3 regions of the Mesorhizobium sp. P2_E9 genome follow, and region 3 is predicted to be linked to each of the others. Evidence: predicted binding sites of a transcription regulator. Region 3 holds the regulator's gene; each other region holds the start of a gene.
What was found. The regulator LexA, encoded in region 3, represses DNA repair genes until DNA is damaged. The targets are predictions, from matches to a motif close to TGTTCNNNNTGTGTTCNG.
Positions count from the first base shown of each region.

Region 1: a site for LexA is predicted at 2,711-2,728, ahead of AC1D05_RS17220 (YifB family Mg chelatase-like AAA ATPase). Genes of this name have one in related genera too.
Region 2: a site for LexA is predicted at 1,631-1,648, ahead of AC1D05_RS03475 (2'-5' RNA ligase family protein). Genes of this name have one in related genera too.

Region 1 covers NZ_JBFUET010000009.1:160,705-164,914, reverse strand. Annotated here, with positions in the region: gene AC1D05_RS17230 (TetR/AcrR family transcriptional regulator) at 1-541, opposite strand, end outside; gene AC1D05_RS17225 (DUF4267 domain-containing protein) at 660-1,025, shown strand; gene AC1D05_RS17220 (YifB family Mg chelatase-like AAA ATPase) at 1,090-2,622, opposite strand; gene gshB (glutathione synthase) at 2,804-3,745, opposite strand; gene AC1D05_RS17210 (GtrA family protein) at 3,817-4,191, opposite strand; gene AC1D05_RS17205 (glycosyltransferase) at 4,196-4,210, opposite strand, start outside.
Region 2 covers NZ_JBFUET010000002.1:33,028-37,237, reverse strand. Annotated here, with positions in the region: gene AC1D05_RS03485 (cupin domain-containing protein) at 1-486, shown strand, start outside; gene AC1D05_RS03480 (ABC transporter ATP-binding protein) at 476-1,561, shown strand; gene AC1D05_RS03475 (2'-5' RNA ligase family protein) at 1,689-2,327, shown strand; gene AC1D05_RS03470 (SnoaL-like domain-containing protein) at 2,457-2,810, shown strand; gene AC1D05_RS03465 (SRPBCC family protein) at 2,906-3,385, opposite strand; gene AC1D05_RS03460 (ArsR/SmtB family transcription factor) at 3,382-3,738, opposite strand; gene AC1D05_RS03455 (ArsC family reductase) at 3,905-4,210, shown strand, end outside.
Region 3 covers NZ_JBFUET010000004.1:363,531-367,740, forward strand. Annotated here, with positions in the region: gene AC1D05_RS10135 (ComEC/Rec2 family competence protein) at 1-2,076, shown strand, start outside; gene lexA (transcriptional repressor LexA) at 2,070-2,807, opposite strand; gene AC1D05_RS10145 (GntR family transcriptional regulator) at 3,190-3,924, opposite strand; gene kynU (kynureninase) at 4,093-4,210, shown strand, end outside.

The DNA.
Region 1 (4,210 bases), on a different contig from region 3:
TCTTCAATCGATCGTCCGCGCCGAAAGCAGGGATACGTTCTGATTGCTCGAGAACCACCAGTCCATGCAATGCGCTCCACAGCACTTCGGCCAAGAATACCGAGTCTTGCCGATCGGGCCCTAGTGCGTTGACAAAGGCGGCGAAGGCGCCACGGAGAGCCGGCGGCGTTTCCTCGCTGGCGAATTTGATCTTTGTCGGCAGGACGAACATCGCCTCATAGACAACTGGCCGCGAACGGGCGAAATCAAGATAAGCGGCACAGACATTGCGCAAAACGTCCGGAGCACCAGCGACGCTAGCCGCTTCCTTTGTCAATCGCGTCGCAAGGTCCTCGAATCCTCTGGTGGCCACTGCCGCCATGATGTCGGCCTTGCCCGTGAAATGGCTGTAGAGAACCGGCTGGCTGTAGTTGATCAGGTCCGCGAGACGTCGGGTGGTGACGGCGTCCCAGCCCTCGGCTTCGGCGAGTTCGCGGGCCGCAGCCAGGATGAGTTCATAGCGCTCCGCGCGCTGGCGCTCTTTGCGTCCGGCGATCGACATCCAGAAACTCTACCAATGCACCTTTTTCTGTCAACGCTAGATTCCTGTTGACTTGAAATTCTAGCACCGCTAGTATTTCTACAGCCGATAGGAGTCACCCATGCTACAAACTGGATATGTGCTTTCCGGCCTGATCGCGGCCGCAATTATCTTCCTCGGCGCACGCTTTTGGTGGGCTCCTGACACCGCTTCAGCGGCCTTCGGCATTGCCGGTTCACCCCCGTCATCGACAGGATTTGCCGCGTGGCTGTCTGTGAAGGGCACGCGTGATATCGCGTCGAGCCTTTTTGTCATCCTGCTCATGGTCAGTGGGTCGGCGGGCTTGCTCGGCGAATTCATGCTACTGGCCAGCCTCATCGCATTTGCCGACATGGTAACCGTCCTTCGGTCGCACGGAAGCACAGCCCTCGCCTTTGGCATGCATGGCCTTACAGGGCTGGTCATCGTCGCAACTGGCGCGTGCCTCATCCTGGGCGCCAAGTAAAAACGATCTGAACACTGCAAGTTAAAAACTAGAAGGACGAAAGTGGCTGGATGGCAGGCGGCATTTACGCCGCCTGCGCCACGCGCTCCGAACTCATGCGATAGGAAATCGCCTCGGCAAGATGGATGCGGCCGACGGTTTCGCTGGCGTCGAGATCGGCGAGCGTGCGCGCCACCTTCAGCACGCGGTGGTAAGCCCGTGCTGAAAAGGCGAGTTTTTCGCTGACGTCCTTGAGCAGCGACAGGCCGGCGGCATCGGGCATGGCGATGTCTTCGATGACGGCCGGCGCGCAATGGGCGTTGGTGGTGGCGCTGGTCACGCCGAGCCGCTCGAAACGCTCGCGCTGGATGGTGCGGGCGCGGGCGACGCGCAGTGCAACGGCTGCACTCTTCTCCGCCCGGTCGGGCCGGATCAGGTCGCTGGCCGAGACCGCTGGCACTTCGATCCTCAGATCAATGCGGTCGAGCAGCGGACCGGAAATGCGCGCCTGGTAATCGGTGCGGCAGCGTTCGCCGCGCAGGCAGCGATAGCCCGGCTCGCCGGCCATGCCGCAGCGGCACGGGTTCATCGCCGCCACCAGTTGGATGCGCGCCGGATAGGTGACGCGGTGGTTGGCGCGCGCGATCATGCAATCGCCGGTCTCCAGCGGCTGGCGCAGCGCATCGAGCGTCTGCGGCGTGAATTCGGGAAACTCGTCGAGGAACAGCACGCCGTGATGGGCCATCGACACTTCGCCTGGCCGCGCACGCAACCCGCCACCGACCATCGCCGCCATCGAGGCCGAATGGTGCGGCGCGCGGAACGGCCGCCGGTCGGTCAGCTTGCCTTCGCCGAGTTCGCCCGCCACCGAGGCGATCATCGAGACTTCCAGCAATTCCTTCGGCGCCAGCGGCGGCAGGATCGACGGCAGCCGCTGCGCCAGCATCGATTTGCCCGAGCCTGGCGGGCCGACCATCAGCAGGTTATGCCCGCCGGCCGCCGCCACTTCCAGCGCCCGTTTGGCGGTCTCCTGGCCCTTGATGTCGGCAAGGTCAGGCAGGTCGCGCGCCGAGGCGTGGATGCCGGCCTCCGGGCGCGACAGCACCTGCGTGCCGCGAAAATGGTTGGCAATGGCAATCAGGCTGCGCGGCGCCAATATGTCGAAATCCTTGCCGGCCCAGGCCGCCTCCGGCCCGCAGGCGAACGGACAGATCAGCCCCTTGCCTTCGGCATTGGCGCCGATAGCCGCCGGCAAGGCACCGGCAACGGCGGCAATCGTGCCATCGAGCGAGAGTTCGCCCAACACGACATAGCCGGCCAGCATGTCGCCCGGAATGGCGCCCAGCGCCGCCATCAGGCCAAGCGCGATCGGCAAATCGTAGTGGCTGCCTTCCTTGGGCAAGTCGGCGGGCGCCAGATTGACCGTCACCTTCTTCGACGGCATCGACAGGCCGGACGCGTGAAGCGCCGCCTGCACCCGCTCGCGGCTCTCGGCCACCGCCTTGTCGGCCAGGCCGACGATATGCATGTTGACTTTGCCGGGCGCGATCATCACCTGCACGTCGACCGGCACGGCCTCGATGCCCTGGAAAGCGACCGTGCGAACCCGCGCCACCATTTTTTCCCACCCCGGATGCGGGCCGCAACCCACGCGATTGGCCTAGAATGGCCCTTCGCGGAGACAATCACAATTCCCCGGCCAAATCAAGAACATTACGGGAACAGGCAATCGCCTGGGTTGCAGCCGGATTGCGCCCGGTTGCAAATGCGGAACATGGTTAATACGAAATGAAAACGGGTTATGTCCGCTTGCCCTCGACCGCGTCCCAGAACAGGCTGGCGATATCGGCGCCACCAAAACGCTGCACCTCGCGCACCCCGGTCGGCGAAGTCACGTTGATCTCGGTCATGTAGTCGCCGATGACGTCGATGCCGACCAGGATGAAGCCGCGTTCTTTCAGCGACGGGCCGATGCGGGCGCAGATTTCGCGCTCGCGCTCCGTCAGCTCGGTCTTTTCGGCGCGGCCGCCGACATGCATGTTGGAGCGGGAATCGTGCTCGGCCGGCACGCGGTTGATGGCGCCGACCGGCTCGCCGTCGATCAGGATGATGCGCTTGTCGCCCTTGCGCACGTCCTTCAGGTAGCGCTGCACGATATAGGGCTCGCGGAACATCTGGCCGAACATTTCGAGCAGCGAGGCAAGGTTGCGGTCGGCCTCGTGCAGATGGAAGATGCCGGCGCCGCCATTGCCGTAGAGCGGCTTGATGATGATGTCGCCGAATTCCTTGCGGAAGGCGGCGACTTCCTGGCTGTCCTTGGTGATCAGCGTGTCCGGCATCAGATCGGCAAACTCGGTGACGAAGATCTTCTCCGGGCTGTTGCGCACCCAGGCCGGGTCGTTGACGACCAGAGTCTTCGGGTGGATGCGCTCGAGGATGTGCGTTGTGGTGATGTAGTTCATGTCGAAGGGCGGATCCTGGCGCAGCAGGATGACATCCATCTCGGACAGGTCGGTGCGCACCTTTTCGCCCAGCGAATAATGGTTGCCCTTCTCGTCGCGCACCTGCATCTCCTCGATGCGGGCAAACACCTTGCCGTCGCGAAGCGACAGACGGTCGGGCGTGTAGTGGAACAGCTGATGGCCGCGCCGCTGCGCTTCCAGCGACAGCGCGAACGAGGTGTCACCGGCGATCGACACGGTGGAGATATGGTCCATCTGGACGGCGATTTTCAGCTTCATGGCAGGTCCCCAGCGCAGTCGACGAGAGCGATATAAGGGTCGGCGCGCCTTCTGCCAATCGGGCCAGAGCTTTAACGGTCGAAGACCAGCCTGGAGTAACCGAGGAAAGACAGCATCATGGCGACCAGCGAGGCGACGGCAAGGGCGGCCAGCGGCGGTGCCGCCGGCAATGCAAGCAGGATCGCGGAATAGACGAGATAGTTGACGACGCTGGTGGCGATGCCGACGCCGCCATAGCGGGCGCCTTCCTGTGCCATCCCCCTGTTTGATGGCGAGAAGGTCAGATGCCGGTTGATCTGCCAGGTGACGCAGAGCGCGAAGCCGATCGACAGCATGCGGGCGACGAAAGGTCCGAGCGGCGTAACGGCCAGCAGCAGCCAGAGCGCACTCGCATCAGCCACAAAACCGATGCCGCCGGCGAAAATGAAGCGGACAAGGCGGCTCACCGCCTCAGGCTGCCCGGGG
Region 2 (4,210 bases), on a different contig from region 3:
GGCGTGTCGATCGGTGCGTTGAGCCAGATCGAGCGCGGCATGTCCTCGCTGCGCGTCAAGGTGATCTGGCCGCTCGCCGCCGCTCTGGACATCGAGCCGTCGGCGCTGATCGCCGACGGCAACGATGCCGTCAACGATCTCTATTGCGTGCGCGCCGACAAGCGGCGCGCCATTCCCGTAAAATCCGAAGGCATCGCCAAGGCGCTGCTGTCACCGCCGGGCGCGACGCTGACCGGCATGCTGGTGACGGTGGAAGCCAATGGCGGCACGGCGGAAGCCTATGCCCATGCCGGCCATGAATTCGGTTACGTGCTTTCGGGCGAGGTCGAACTGGTGGTGGATTCGACAAAATACGGGCTGAAGACCGGCGACAGTTTTGCCTTCAAGAGCACGCTTTTGCACGCCTTCCGCAATCCGAGCGCCGAGCAGTGCCAGATCCTCTGGGTCAACACCACGAGACCCTCCGAGGTTCGCGATGGCGCGTGATCCACTTGTCCGGCTGCAGGCGGTCTCGAAGATTTTTCCCGGCGGCATCGTTGGGCTCGACGCTGTCGATCTCGACATTATCAGCGGCGAGTTCATCACGCTGCTCGGGCCGTCGGGCTGCGGCAAGACCACCAGCCTGCGCGTCATCGCCGGCTTCGAAAGCCCGTCGAGCGGCAGGGTTTTGCTCGACGGTCGCGACATCACCGCCCTTCGGCCCTTCGACCGGCCGGTCAACACCGTGTTCCAGGACTACGCGCTGTTTCCGCACATGAACGTTGCCGAAAATGTCGGCTTCGGCCTGTCGCTGCGAAAACTCACCAGTGCCGAGCAGGCAAAGCGCGTCGGCGAAGCCCTCGACATGGTCGGTCTCGCCGACAAGCTTGGCGCCCGCGTCTTGGAACTGTCGGGCGGCCAGCGCCAGCGCGTCGCGCTCGCCCGCGCCATCGTCTGCGAGCCGCGCGTGCTGCTGCTCGACGAACCGCTGTCGGCGCTCGACGCGCATCTGCGCGAACAGATGCAGGTCGAATTGAAGCGGCTGCAGTCGCGGCTCGGCACCACCTTCGTCATGGTCACCCACGACCAGACCGAAGCGCTGTCGATCTCCGACCGCATTGTCGTCATGAACAAGGGCCGCATCGAGCAGATCGCGCCGCCGGCGACGCTCTATGACCGGCCCGCCACGAAGTTCGTTGCGAGCTTCATCGGCACCATGAATCTCCTGCAATCGCGTTTTATCGGCCGCGATGGCGATCGCCTGCGTTTCACCGCCGGTACATTGCCGCTGGAGGCCGTTTCTGAAACCGGCCCGTCACCTGGCGAAGGCGAGATGCGTACCATCGGCGTGCGTCCAGAGGACTTGCTGGCGGCGACCGAGGCCACGCCCGGTACCGCGCCGGCGCGCGTCAACAGCATTGTCTTTCACGGCCGCACGCTGCGCTTGCATGCCGAACTCGAGAAAGGCGCACCTGTTGTCATCGATGCGCCGCGCCAGGCCGAGGGTTTTCAATTCAGCGTCGGCGACGTGGCGCATATCAGCCTGCGCCGTGGCGCCAACTGCCCTATGCTGCCAAGCTAGCGCCATCTATCTTCGCAAGGTCGTCGCGCAACTGCGAAGCTCCGGCGTTCGTTCCATTTTCGCTTGATTTGTTCCCTTTTTGTTCTAAACGCCTAGGCCGGATACAATTTGCCGAACGAGTTCAGTTATGGGTGGGCAACCTGCATTCGGGACCGCCAAGAACGGCCAGACCTTTTTCCAATGGGAAGAGTTCGATCGACATTTCGACGACCGGATATTCTTCGGCATCCTTGCCGAGAGTACCGTCGCCGGCGCTCTCGCGCGGAGGGCTGTCGCCCTGGATCGGGAGCTACGCCTGCAGGGCTGGTTTGTTCCGGAAGACCACATCCATATCTCGCTCGTCGGTCTCGGCGACCATGACGGGTTGCCGCAGGAGTTGGTCGAAACCGCCTGTCGTATAGGCTCGATGATCGTTGCAAAACCTTTCCAGGTTTTCTTCGATCGCTTGTCGGCTTTTGGCGGTGGTTCGCTTGTTCTACGGGGTGGCAGTGGCAGCAATCCGGCGCTGCAAGAATTCTGGCGCAACCTCACTGCTCTGATTTCAGACAGCCCGTTAAAATCCTTTCTCACAAAGTCCATCGAACCGCATGTCACGCTGCTTCGCGATGAAGCGCGTGTTCCCAAAATCCGAGAACGATCGATTGATCCAGTCAGCTGGTTGGTCCGGGATTTTGTGCTGATCCACAGTCTCACCGGCAAGGGTGTTTACAAGGAGCGTGGGCGTTGGCAATTGACCGGCCAGGACGATTCCCTGGCCGGTATGTGAGAAATCGTCGTCACACAGCCGCGCTATATCTATCGTCCTGACACGGCTTGTCAGCTGTCGTGCAGGCAAAGGTGGCGGGCCGGCCAGCGCTTCCCTATTTCGAGTGCGTCTGAACAGGAGGAAACACAAATGACCATCGCGGACATTGCCAAGGATTTCACCGAGCTCCTTAAGCAGGGAGACCACAACGGTGCCGCCGAAAAGTACAATGCCGACGACATCGCCAGCTTCGAAGCCATGGAGGGGCCGATGGCCGTCAGCCACGGCAAGGAGGCACTCAGGCAGAAAAGCCAATGGTGGCAAGAGAACCACGAAGTCCATGGCGGCTCGGTCGAGGGACCCTATGTCAACGGCGACCAATTCGCGGTGCGCTTCACCTTCGACATCACGCCCAAGGCCACCGGCGAGCGCGTCACCATGGATGAGGTTGGCCTGTACACGGTCAAGAACGGCAAGATCACCGAAGAGCGTTTTTACTACTGAGTCCGGGAAATCCGCCCCTTCTCGGAGTTCTGCTCTCTTCGGTCGAAAAGCCAGCACGGCGGCCCGTGGGAAATCCCCTGACCGCCGTGTGACGCTCAAATCGTCTTCACATACTCCGCAAGTTGATCGGCCACCGTGCCCCAGCCATCGAAGAAACCCATCTCTTCATGGTTGTTGCGGGTCGCCTCGTCGCGGTGGATGGCGGTGGCGGTGTAGCGCGTGCCCAGGCCATCCGGCTGGAGGGAAATGATCGCGGTGATAAAGGGCTCGCCCGACGGCCGGTAGCCCGGCAGCAGCGCATCCGTCCACACCAGCCGCTCGTTCGGCACGATGTCGAGATAGCAGCAATGGCGATCGCTGACCTCCTTGCCGTCGGGCGACTGCATGCGTGTCCGGAACAGCCCGCCTGGCCGCAGATCGATCTCGCAATCGGTGATCAGCCATGGCTTCGGCGTGAACCATTGCCTGACATGCTCCGGCGTCGTCATGGCCCGCCATAGCAGTTCGCGCGGCGCGTCGAGCACGCGCTCCAGCACGAGGTCCAGCCTGGGATCCGGCTTGAAGGGATAGCTCATTTTTCCTGCTCCTTGAGGGTCATCACATAGGCGTCGAACTGGTCGAGGCGGCGCTCCCACAGCGTGCGCTGTTCGGCCAGCCAGTTCTCGGCGAGCTGCAGCGGCTCGGGCGCCAGTTGATAGGTCCTGGTGCGGCCGCTCTTTTCCGAGCGCACCAGCCCGCAGCCCTCCAGCACCTTGAGATGCTCGATGAAGGAAGGCAGCGCCATCTCGAAAGGCTGCGCCAGTTCGCTGACCGAGGCCGGGCCGCGGTTCAGCCGCTCGACGACGCGGCGTCGTGTCGGATCGGCAAGCGCGCGGAAGATGCCATCGATGGGCGGGAGGCTCGGATTGGCGGTCTGGAGACTTGTCATGATTGATCCTGCGGCGCCGTCAAAAGCGGTTCGAAAATACTTAGGATAATTCCTTAGTATTGGCAAGCCCGAAAATTCTGGAGTTGCGGCTTGGGCGCTGGCAAAGCGAGGAGGGCGGTTTTAGGCTGTGGGACGGATTCGGCTGTCAGCCCAAGGGAACCGCGCTTTGACGATTACCATCTACGGCATCACCACCTGCGACACGGTCAAGAAGGCGCGCGTCTGGCTGGAGAGCCATGACGTGCCCTACCGGTTTCACGATTTTCGTGCGGAGGGGCTGGACGCGAAGCGGCTGGATGGCTGGGTCGGCAAGGTCGGCTGGGAAAAGCTGCTCAACAAGGGCAGCACGACGTTTCGCGTACTGGCGGAGGCAGACAAGCAGGACCTCGATGAAAAGAGGGCCAAGGCGCTGATGCTGGCCAAACCGACGATGGTCAAGCGGCCGGTGTTGGAGCTCGGTGACAGGGTTCTG
Region 3 (4,210 bases):
ATGGCGATCTGCGCGCTTGCTTCGCGCTCCTGGCCGAAAACCCATCTGGGCTTCATGGCGGCATTGTTGTGCGCGCTTGGCCTGCTTGCCGCCAAGGTCGAGACATGGCGGGCGGGTACCCAGATGCTGGGTTCGGAAATATCGACACAACTGACCGGCCGCGTCGTCTCGCTGGAGCAGATGGAGACCGGCCGCACCCGGCTGACCATAGACGTGACATCCACCGCGCGGCCGAAACTGCGCTATGCGCCGGAAAGGGTCCGGCTTTCGGCGCGCAATATCCCGGCGGAAATGACTGCCGGCTCCCTGGTCACCGGCTACGCCAAACTGTTGCCGCCGACCGGCCCGGTGCGGCCGGACAGCTATGATTTCTCCTTCGACAGCTATTTCGCCGGCATCGGCGGCAGCGGCTTCTTTCTCGGCAATCCAAAGCTTGTCTCCGCCGCCGACGACGAGATGCCGCTCTCGGCCCGGCTTTTCTCCGGGATAGAAAATGCCCGCGAAGCGATCGCCGACCATATCAGGGCCACGGTCGGCGGTGCTGAAGGCGAGATCGCGGCAGCGCTGATCGTTGGTGTCCGCGCAGGCATTCCCGACGAAATCAACGAAGCGATGCGGCGCACCGGCATCTATCACATCATCTCTATTTCCGGACTGCATATGGCGCTTGTCGCCGGCACCATTATGGGTCTGCTGCGCGGCGCCTTCGCGCTGTTTCCGGATTTTTCAGCGCGGCGTCCGGTGAAGAAATACGCTGCTGCCGCAGCGCTGGTCTCGATCGCCGCCTATCTCGTCATTTCCGGCGTCGTCGTTGCCGCCGAGCGCAGCTTCATCATGCTGGCGGTGATGCTGATTGCCGTCCTGTTCGATCGCGCGGCGCTGACCATGCGCAATCTGGCGATCTCGGCGATCGCCGTCATCGTGGTGTCGCCGCATGAGGTCGTCGGCCCGAGCTTCCAGATGTCGTTTGCCGCGACCGCGGCATTGGTTGGCGCCTATGCCGGCTGGGCGGATCATCGTGCGGGAAAGGCAAGACCGCCACCGCCAAAGCGGTCCCTGCCAAGCTTTCTCACGCGGAAATTCCTGCTGGCGGCTGGCGGCTTGGCCATGACCTCCATCATTGCCGGCTGCGCCACGGCGCTGTTTGCCATCTGGCATTTCCAGCGGGTGTCGCCGCTCAGCCTGTTCGCCAATCTGGCTGTCATGCCGATCGTGTCAGTCGTGATGTTCCTGGCCGTTGCCAGCGCGTTGCTGATGCCGTTCGGATTGGATGCGCCATCCCTTTACCTGATGGGCAAAGGCCTGACGGCGATGATCGCGATATCGGCGTGGATATCGGAACGCTCTCCGGTCGATGCGGTCGGGCTGATCTCGCAGCAATCCGTCTTGCTGGTGACCATCGCCCTGGTCATCGCGACGATGGCGACGACCTGGCTGCGGCTCGCAGCACTGCCATTCGTACTTGCCGGCCTGTTGACGGTGTCGGATACGCGAACGCCGGATGTCTTGATCTCCGAAGATGCGCGGCTGGTCGCGCTGCCGATCGGTGGCGGCGAACTCGCGGTCAGCCGGGCGCGTCCGAATGAATTCACCGTCGACAATTGGAAACGCGCGCTGACATCCGAAACCATCGTCGTGCCGGAGATGTTCAACAAGGCGGAGGGCCAATTCGACATTGCCGATGCCGTCAATCTGCCACCGGGAGCGCCGTTCTATTGCACGGACGGCGTCTGTCTCGCCCGGCACCCGTCCGGCGCGATCATCGCGCATGTCGAAGACCGCAAGGACACCTGGAAGGCCTGCGGTTTCGCCGATTTGATCGTCGTCAATGACGCAACGGGCTATGACGCCTGCCACAATCCGCTGGTTCTCGTCGTCACCAAACGGCAGCTCGCCCGCAAGGGCAGTGCTGCCGTCTTCTTCGACCGTCAATCAGCGACCGGTCCGCCAATCGTCAGCTTCGCGGTGGACGGGCCGTATCGGCCCTGGCATGCGCAGCGAAAATTTTCACGTGAGGCGAGGGGGCTGGCGCCCTGGCGCAAACCCGAAAAGCCAGCTGCCGTTCCTGGTCAGTAGCGCCGGATCAGCCCGACGAGCTTGCCTTGTACCTTGACCCTGTCGGGGCCGAAGATACGCGTCTCATAGGCCGGATTGGCGGCTTCGAGCGCGATCGAGGCACCCTTTCGGCGAAACCGCTTCAGCGTCGCTTCCTCTTCATCCACGAGCGCCACGATGATCTCGCCAGGCTGGGCGGTATCGGCGTTGCGGATGATGACGGTATCGCCATCGAAGATGCCGGCCTCGATCATCGAGTCGCCCTTGACCTCCAGCGCATAGTGCTCACCACCCATGATCATGTCCGGCGGCACCGAGATCGAATGCGTCTGATGCTGGATGGCATCGATCGGCACACCGGCGGCGATACGCCCCATCACTGGGATCGACACGGCGGAAACCACGTCGTCGTCATTGCCGGCCGCGGGCAAGCGCGACGATGCCGGCTTGATCTGACGGCCAAGGCCGCCCTGACCGAGGCTGCCCTGGATGACGCTTGGCGAGAATTTCTTTGCCGCGTTGAGGCCGGGCGCTATCGAATCCGGCAGCCGCAGCACTTCCAGCGCGCGTGCCCGGTTGGGTAGCCGGCGGATGAAACCGCGTTCCTCCAGCGCCGTGATCAGGCGATGGATCCCTGACTTGGAGGCGAGATCGAGCGCTTCCTTCATCTCGTCGAAGGAGGGCGGAATGCCGCTTTCCTTCAACCGTTCATGAATGAACATCAAGAGTTCATGTTGCTTACGCGTTAGCATGGCAGCCCCCAAGGCTTGAACAAAAGGTCTGAACCAGAATCGAAAAACAAACCCAGAACAAACACTATCTGTTCCAGTTGTGTTCTGCAACCGTTTAAAGTTTAGTGAATTTGTTAAGACGTCTGAAATTATTTGGCGCCTGGCAGCGGGCCGTGTCCGACGTCTGCCTGCCGCCGCAGTGCGCCCGTTGGCTTTGAAATTGTTTTGGTTAATGGCCTGTGGCCTATCCTGTTCCGAGGTCTGGCATCAGTTGCCGATACGGCTCGATGAGAGGTTTTTCGCCCTTTCACCGATCATTGACCTGCCGTGAACGAAACGAAGCCAAAACGCCAACTTGACCGAGAAATTGCCATACTGGCTTTGGTCCATGGTCCTCGTTGCGCTACCGCTTGTTTATGCTGCCGTCGCCGGCATGGACATAGACATGCAGCGTATAACCAATGTGGGCGATCATCAGGGTTTTCGCGCGCTCGACGTCGCGATCGAGCGCCGCTTCCATGAGCGCGGTGTGGTGTTCGATTGCGACCGCCTGGCGCAGCGCTTCCACGGCTTCCTCGTAACCATGCTGCAGGCCGGCGGCCGCCCGCAGCGTTGGCGCTAGACCGAGAAAACGGTGATGGCGACGCAACTGATCCGCGATCGTGGAATGGAAGGTCAGCAGCCAGGGTGATGCTGCCCCGCTGAGCAGGGCGGCGTGGAAAGCCTCGTGCTTTTCATCCCATTCGTCGACCACAGCGTCGGATGGATCGTCGACCGCGGTCTTGCAACGCGACAGCCGGTAATGCGCGGCGACGACGGCGTTTTCCCAATCGTGGCCACCTTTCTCGATCGATTCCTGGAGCAGTGGCAGGTCGACGACACACCTGGCGCGCGACAGGTCTTCCAATTCGATGCGCGAAACCGGAGCGACGGCAAAGCCACGATTGCTGATGGAAGTCACCAGGCGCTCCGCCTCCAGTCGCGACAGCGCTTCGCGCAACGGTGTCCAGCCAATGCCATAGCTGTTGCGCAGCGTACTGAGCTTGAGCGGCGCGCCGGGCCGCAGACGGGTCGTGAGGATATCGCGACGCAGCAGCCTGTAGGCCGCTTCCGTCTTCGAGAGTCCTTCATCCGGCATCGTTGTCCCATCCTTAGGCTGCCACCCCAAACGATTATATATGAAAGCCTTCCATGGCGTAAATTATATATAATGTTTGACAGGGTCTGGCCGACTGCCCATGATCGGCCAGCCGATTTCACCTGACGTGTTCATCTGGGCGCGCCTCTGCGCGAAGGACAATCGATCATGAATGCAACGCTTGATCTCGCAGCAGTCGAAGCCATGGATGCAGCGGATCCGCTGCGCGCCATGCGCGACCGGTTCGTTCTACCGGAAGGTGTGATCTATCTCGACGGCAATTCGC